Regions from separate parts of the Plantactinospora sp. B24E8 genome, predicted to be linked through region 1. Evidence: riboswitches for the same ligand, from Rfam matches in the RefSeq annotation. Region 1 holds a riboswitch; the other holds the start of a gene.
The links. A riboswitch is a leader RNA that binds a small molecule or an ion and turns the genes downstream of it on or off. The one in region 1 is predicted to bind cyclic di-AMP.
Positions count from the first base shown of each region.

Region 2: linked by a shared signal. The riboswitch ahead of ABGB21_RS05175 (C39 family peptidase) and the one ahead of ABGB21_RS11495 (hypothetical protein) in region 1 are both predicted to bind cyclic di-AMP.

Region 1 covers NZ_JBDPMH010000005.1:304,052-307,910, forward strand. The annotation lists gene ABGB21_RS11485 (FtsX-like permease family protein) at 1-637, shown strand, start outside; gene ABGB21_RS11490 (cation diffusion facilitator family transporter) at 781-1,695, shown strand; cyclic di-AMP (ydaO/yuaA leader) riboswitch at 1,939-2,067, shown strand; gene ABGB21_RS11495 (hypothetical protein) at 2,168-3,175, shown strand; gene ABGB21_RS11500 (cellulose-binding domain-containing protein) at 3,296-3,859, opposite strand, start outside.
Region 2 covers NZ_JBDPMH010000002.1:297,713-301,571, forward strand. The annotation lists gene mdlC (benzoylformate decarboxylase) at 1-503, opposite strand, end outside; cyclic di-AMP (ydaO/yuaA leader) riboswitch at 788-927, shown strand; gene ABGB21_RS05175 (C39 family peptidase) at 1,333-2,193, shown strand; gene ABGB21_RS05180 (GNAT family N-acetyltransferase) at 2,381-3,154, opposite strand; gene ABGB21_RS05185 (ABC transporter ATP-binding protein) at 3,219-3,859, opposite strand, start outside.

The sequences.
Region 1 (3,859 bases):
GCTGGGCCTGGGACCGGCGGACCCGCTGACCGTGGTCGCGCTCTACGACGACGCCCCGACCGACGGCGCCGCCCTGCTCGACTGGGCGACGTACACCGCCGGCCTCGGGGTGGCGGCACCGGACCGGCTGCTCGTCGACCTCGCCCCCGGGGTGTCGACGGCGACCGGCCGGCAGACCCTGGACACGCTGCTGCACGATCATCCGGCGGTCCGGGTCCGGGCGCTCGCCGAGCAGGCCGACGCGCTCGCCACCACCCTCGACGAACTGCTCGGGATCTTCGCCGCCCTGCTCGGCATGTCGGTGTTGATCGCGGTGCTCGGCATCGGCAACACCCTCGCGCTGTCGGTCTTCGAGCGTCGACACGAGTCGGCCCTGCTCCGGGCGCTCGGCCTGGCCCGCCGGCAGCTGACCGCCCTGCTGCTGGTCGAGGCGTCGCTGATCACCGCGGTCGGCGCGCTGGCCGGGCTCGTCCTCGGGGTCGCCCTCGGCTGGGCGGCGGCGCTCGGGCTGATCAACGCGTACGGGCACGGCCGGCCGGTCGTCCCGGTCGGTCAGCTCGCCCTCTGCGTCGCCCTCGCCGGCGCGGCGGCGATCCTGGCCAGCCTGCCGTCCGCCCGGCACGCCACCCGGCGGTGAGGGTGGTCCCCTTCTGACACCCGCCGGCCTCGCCGCCGCCGGGCACCGGTCGAGCCGGCGTCCACGGCCTGGCCGGCCAGCCAGACATATCGCAATGTCAGCATATGTCAGATCATGCCGGGCACAGCGGGGAAGGTGTGGACGTGGGAGCAGGACATGACCACGGCGGTGCGCTGACCCGCGCGGCGCAGCGGCACCGGGGGCGGCTGTGGGCCGCCTTCGCACTGCTCGCCGTGCTGATGGCGATCGAGGCGGCGACCGCGCTGCTGACCGGGTCGCTCGCGCTGCTCTCCGACGCCGGACACATGTTCACCGACGTACTCGGGATCGGGATGGCACTGGCCGCGATCACCGCGGCCGGCCGGGCGGCGGCCGACCCGCAACGGACCTTCGGGCTCTACCGCCTGGAGGTGCTGGCCGCGCTCGCCAACGCGGTCCTGCTCGCCGGCGTCGCGCTCTACGTCCTGGTCGAGGCGGTACGCCGGTTCGGCGACCCGCCCGAGGTCGCGGCCGGTCCGATGCTGGCGGTGGCGGTACTCGGCCTGCTGGCCAACCTCGCCGCGTTCGGCCTGTTGCGGGCCGGGGCGCGGGAGAGCATCAACCTGCGGGGCGCGTACCTGGAGGTGCTTGCCGACCTGCTCAACTCGGCGGGCGTGATCGTCGCCGCAGTGCTGATCATCACCACCGGCTGGCGGTGGGCCGACCCGATCGTGGCGCTGGCGGTCGGGCTCTTCATCCTGCCCCGCACCTGGCGACTCGGCCGTACGGCGGTCCGCATCCTGGTCCAGGCCGCTCCCGAACACCTCGACGTCGCGGCGGTGCGGGCCCGGCTGGCGGCCGTGCCCGGGGTCTGCGACGTCCACGATCTGCACGTGTGGACGCTCACCTCGGGGATGGAGGTCGCCTCCGCCCACCTGACCCTGGACGCGGGGGCGGAGGTCGCCAGCGTGCTCGCCGCCGCCCACGCGGCGCTGGACGAGGACTTTCACATCTCACACGCCACGCTGCAGGTGGAGCCCCGCACCGCGCCCGGCGCCTGCGGGCCCACCGACTGGTGAACGCTGCTGGCCCGGCGCCCGGTGGTGCGGCCCTCCGGGTACCACGCCATGGCGCGCGACACGCCTACCGGGAGTAGTTAGCGGGACCTTAAATCTGGTCCGACAATCGGCCGAGTATGTCCGATTAGTTCACCCAGAAACCGCACAATCGGGGCGACCACTTCGGCAACGGCATGTGTCACCCGACAGCAACTGCCGGTAGGCTCAGCCCCGGCCTCCGCCGGAGGAGTACCCACCGGACCGTGGAGACCGCCGCCTAATCGCCATGCGCGAGCCGGGGAACCAGGTACCAGGGGTGCATCCGCGCCAGCGGTAGGGATCTTCCGTCCCGAACCCGTCAGCTAACCCGGTCGGCGACTGACGGAAGGACACTGTCATGCCGTTCCTGGCATCCGCCAGCAGCACCACCCGCCCGGCCAACCGGGCGGTTCCGGGATCCGGCCGCCGATCGGCCGCCCGACTGGCCGTCGTCATGACCGCGCTGGTCGCCCTGGGCGCACTCGTCGTGACGCTCGGCGGCTCCCCCGCCACCGCGGCCCCCGCCCCACTCGGTTACGCACCCGGTGACATCGACGAGGGGGGCAGCGACGACCTCCGCGACCAGCTCGAGAAGGCAAGCAAGGGGTACGTCGACGCCAAGGCCAAACTGGACCGCTCGGTCAAGCGGCAGAAGGAGCTGAACGAGCAGCTCGGCAGACTGCGGACCGAGGTGACGGCCCGCAGCCAGCAGGTCGCCGAGATGGCCGGCATGGCGTACCGGACAGGCCGACTCGGCCAGGTGTCCGCCCTGCTCAGCAGCGGTTCCCCGGCCAGCCTGCTGGACCGGGCCGCCGCACTGGACAAGGTGGCCGCCAACGAGAACCGCGCCCTGCGCGACCTGCGGGCGACCCTCGACGCCGAGGTCGAGGCCAAGGCCGAACTCGACCGGGAGGTGCGCGAGCAGCGCAAACAGGTCGAGGTGATGGAGACCCGCAAGAAGCAGGCCGAGCGGGCGCTCGCCGCGGCGAACAGCGGCGGGCCCGGTTCGGGGGTCAGCGGTGGCAACTCCGCCTCGGCGCGGCCGGCGCCCCGCAACTCCGACGGCTCCTGGCCGCCGGAGTCGTGCAGCGTCGACGACCCGACGCCGGCCGACGGGTGCATCACACCACGCACCCTGCACGCGCTCAACCAGGCCAAAGCGGCCGGCTTCACCCGGTACGTCTCCTGCTACCGCAGTGGTGGCAGCGGCGAGCATCCGAAGGGCCGGGCGTGCGACTTCGCCGCCCAGAAGAACGGATTCGGCGGCGTCGCCACCGGGGGCGACCGGACGTACGGCAACAACCTGGCGGCGTACTTCGTCCGCAACGCCGACCGGCTCGGGGTGCTGTACGTGATCTGGTTCAAACAGATCTGGCTGCCGAGCAGTGGTTGGCGGGCCTACAACGGGGGTGGTGACCCGTCGAGTGACCACACCAACCACGTACACCTGTCCATGAACTGACGACCGCACGTCCACGAAACCACCCGCCGGCACCGCCCGCCACCCCTGGGCAGTGCCGGCGGGTCGTTTTCGCGGGCGCCAGAGCGCAGGCGCCGGAATACGACGAGGTTGCCCGGTCGGTCAGCAGCCGATCCGGGCCGAGCCGAGCGCCACGTCGTCGAACCAGAGCGTGTCGGCACCCTCGCCGTAGCTCTCCCAACCGAGCCGCAGATCGGTCAGGTTCGGCCGCCAGTTGGCCCGGTTGTGCCACTGCCCGTCGATGTCGTGGGTGGGCGTGCCGTCCGCGGTCAGGCCGGTCACCGCCGTACCGTCGACCCAGGTCTGCAGCCGGCCCTGGGTGCCGTCGACCAGGAACTCGACGCAGGTCCACCGGTTGACCGGCAGCGGCAGGCTGAGCGCTACGCCGTTCGGACTCTGCTCGGGCAGCGTGGCGTCGTCGGAGGCGCGGTTCCACTGCAGGGCGCCGTTCTGGCCGCCCATCCGCAGGTCACGGTTGCCGTCGTTGGCGTCGCGCATGGCCAGGAACGTCACGTGCTGGGTCGGCAGTGCGGTGGTGTGCCGGACCCAGAACCGGGCGTACCGGACTTGTCCGGCGCCGCTCAGGTCCCGGTTGGACCGGACGAAGACGTGGTTGCAGTAGCCGGCGGTACCGCTGATCCGTACCGACCGGCTGCCCTGGTGCGC
Region 2 (3,859 bases), on a different contig from region 1:
TCGGCGGGCTCGTCCCAGTCGTCGAGCGGCAGGGAGAGGTAGACCGGCCCGGCCGGCGGTTGTACGGCGGTGGCGTGTGCCCGCATGAACGCCTCCGGTACGTCCTGCGCGCGCAGCGGCTCGTGACTCCATTTCACGTACGGTTCCGGTAATTGTGTCGGCCGCACATTCGTCAGCATCGGCTCGAACAGATTCATCGTACGGGTCTGTTGTCCGGCGGTGACGATCATCGGTGTCCGGTTGTGCCAGGCGGTGACGAGGCTCCCCATTCCGTTTCCGGTGCCGGGCGCGGTGTGCAGGTTGACGTGGACCGGCCGTCCGCTCGCCTGCGCGTAGCCGTCCGCCATCGCCACCGCCGACGCCTCCTGCAGGGCCAGCACGTAGCGGAAGTCGGCGGGGAAGTTCTTCAGGAACGGTTCCTCCGTCGATCCGGGGTTGCCGAAGACCGTTGTCAGGCCGAGGGACCGGAGCAGGTCGTACGTCGCTTCGTGCACCGTTGTCATCGACCTGTGCCTCCTGGGGTCCCTGTGCCACCGACCGACCTGGCGCACCGACCTGCGGGCGTCTGGGCACCCGCTAACCGGGCTATTTCCGTCATACCGTACCCGTACATGATCATGCTGCTTTATCCCGCCGACCGCCCGGCCCTCCGCTGAGGCGGTCCCGGCCCGGCCAAATCGCGGTCCTGGTCACTGTTTTGCCAGCTGGGAGGGCTTGGCAATGGCGGAGAGCGGCCAGTAGTGTCGGCCCGTCTGGTCCGGCCGTCAAGTCGCCATCGGGTGACACCGGAGCAGACCCGCCGAGTCGTTCAGAACGAGCCGGGGACCCACAGTTATCTGGGGTGAATCCGCGAGCCATGGCCCGCGGTAGGGCGGCCTTCCCGCCCGAATCCGTCAGCTAACCCGGTAGGCGGCGCAGGAAGGAGTACGTGTTCGTGCCGCACCACCCGGGCCGTGGCCCGTCCCCCCAGTTTCCGTACCGCACCGCGTCCGGACCCCGGGTCCGCGCCTCCGACCCGCTTCAGCCGGCCGGGGCGGTAGTTCCGGCGCCGAGCCTCGACGGTTCCTGATCCGGTAGCGCCCCGACGCGGGCGGCTGCGCGGAACATCGGCCCGGCCCTGCCGGCCCGAACAGGAACCGAGCCGGTCCCTCCGGTGCCGGTCGGCCATTTCCTCCGCGTCCGCGCCGGCCCATGCCGTGTCGAATTAATGGATGAATGATTTCCGCGCCGTCCGCGCGGCATAGCGTCGCATTCTCGACAGCGGACGGAAACGTCGTACCGCCATTCATTTCCGAATGGGTGACGATGCGCATTTCCCCCTGGAGGATAATTGTGAAGCACGCCATAAACCAGCGACTCCGAACCGCCGTGTCCGGTCGACGGAACCGGTTCGCGCTCGCCACGGCGGCGGTCCTCGCCGCCGCCGCGACCAGCGGTGTCGTCCTCGCGTCACAGGACGCGCCGGCCCCGACCGGAGCCGCCACCGTCGCCGTCGCGGAACTCGGCTCCGTCCCGGCCGGTGGTCAGGCCGGCGCGGCGGTCCAGCCGATCACCCCGGCCACCACGGACCAGGCGACTCCGGCCGGCGGCGACACGGCGAGCCCGAGCACGTCGGCGACCGGTGGTGCGAGCCCGACCGGCGAGGCGAAGAAGGCGGTCAAGGCGGAGCCACCCGCGGCGCCGGCGGCGAAGACGCTGGACTACAACTTCCAGGCCCAGACGACCTACTACTACTGCGGCCCGGCCGCCACCCGGATCGCCCTGACCGCCCGCGACCTGTCGCCGAGCCAGGACACCGTGGCGAGCCGGCTGGGCACCACGACCAGCGGCACGAACTCGGCCGAGGACACCACCCGGGTCCTGAACAGCGTCATCGGGACCGACTTCTACCGGACCACGGCGATCTCCGGCCAGTCCGCGACGCCCGCCCAGATGGACCAGCTGCAGGCCGACGTCGTGCACGCGGTCAGCAACGGGTACGCGGTGGTGGCGAACATCGCCGGGTCGGCCGTCGACACGGCCGGCATGGGGCACAGCTACCCAGGCGGGCACTACCTGACCGTGGTCGGCTACCGCGACAACGGTCGTACCGTCAAGATCGCTGACCCGGCGATCCCCGGCTCGGACAGCACCTACTGGATGACCACCATCAACCTGGCGAACTGGATCGCCACCCGGGGTTACTCCGCCTGAGCCCCCGGACCGCCGACATCCCGCCCGCCGGCGTGGCATCCCTCCCCGCCGCCGGCGACACCCCGCCCGGTGAACATCCACCGGGCGGGGTGTCGGCTTTCCGGGGCCGCCGGTCCGGCGGTCAGGGCCAGCGTCGGCCCGGCGGTCAAGGTCGGTAGCCGGCGCCCGTCGGCCCGGCCGGTGGTGGTCAGGCCGGCGTCGGGTCGAACCGAAACTCGCCGTACTCGGCGACCGGGGTGAAACCGAGACGTCGGTAGAGGGCGATCGCGGCGGTGTTGTCCGCCCGGACGTTCAGGGTCACCCAGCGGACCGTGTCGAGCAGCCGCCGGCAGAGCGCGGCCACCGCCGAGGTGGCCAGGCCCTGTCCCCGGGCCGCCGGATGGGTGGTCACGTTGCCGAGCGCGCTGACCTTGTACACCGGTGACCAGACGTGCACCCCGGCCACCGCCAGCAGCTCGCCGTCGCGCCGGATGCCGACGTACTGGCCGGTCTGGACCATCCGCTCGTCGAACCAGTTGCCCGGGTACGCGGCCCGGTAGAGCGCCGTCATCTCCGGCAGGTCGGCGGTGGTCAGCAGTTCGCCGGCCGGGGCGACCCGGTCCAGCCGGCCGGGGTCGGTGAGCGCCATCTTCAGGTGTGGCCCGTACGCCCGCGTCGTGAAGTGCTCCGCCAGCACCGCCTCCCCGCCCGGCGACAGGTGGGCGTAGAAGGTACGGGGCAGGAGCGGGACCACCGCGGTCAGCAGTTCGGCCAGATCCTCGGGGGAGTGGTCCAACGCCAGCAGGGTGGGCTCGCCACCGCCGTGGTAGAGCAGCGCCACCTGCTCGCCGTACCGGTACCAGGTGGTGTACGGCCAGTAGAAGTCGTCGAGGTCGCCGAGTTCGTACGCGTGCAGGTGGGGATCGCGGCCCAGCAGCGCGGCGAGTTCGTCCCGGTCGTGGCTGGCTCGGATGGTCGTCACGGGCCAGATCATGGCACGGGCGCCGCCGGTCCCCGACGACGCCCGTGTCCGCTTCCCGCCGGCACTACGACCGGTTCATGAACTTCTCGTACTCGGCGACGACCTCGTCGGTCGGGCCGTCCGCCCGGATCAGCCCGGACTCCAACCAGATCGACCGCTCGCAGGTGTCCCGGATCGAGGCGATGGCGTGGCTCACCAGGAAGACCGTGCCGGCCTCGGCCCGCAGCTCCCGGACCCGCTGCTCGCTGCGACGCCGGAACCGGGCGTCACCGGTGGCGAGCGCCTCGTCGATCAGGAGTACGTCGTGCTTCTTCGCCGCCGCGATGGAGAACCGCAGCCGGGCCGCCATGCCGGAGGAGTACGTCCGCATCGGCAGCGAGCTGAAGTCACCCCGGTCGTTGATCCCGGAGAACTTGATGATCTCGGGAGCGTACTGGCGGACCTGCGCCGGGGACATCCCCATCGCCAGACAGCCGAGCGCGACGTTGCGTTCCCCGGAGAGGTCGTTCATCAGCGCCGCGTTCACGCCGAGCAGCGACGGCTGCCCCTGGGCGTAGATTGCGCCCTGGTTGGTCGGCAGCAGCCCGGCGATCGCCCGCAGCAGGGTCGACTTGCCGGAGCCGTTGCTGCCGAGCAGGCCGATCGCCTCACCCCGGTACGCGGTGAAGCTGACCCCCTTGACCGCGTGCACCTCACGGACCGTCG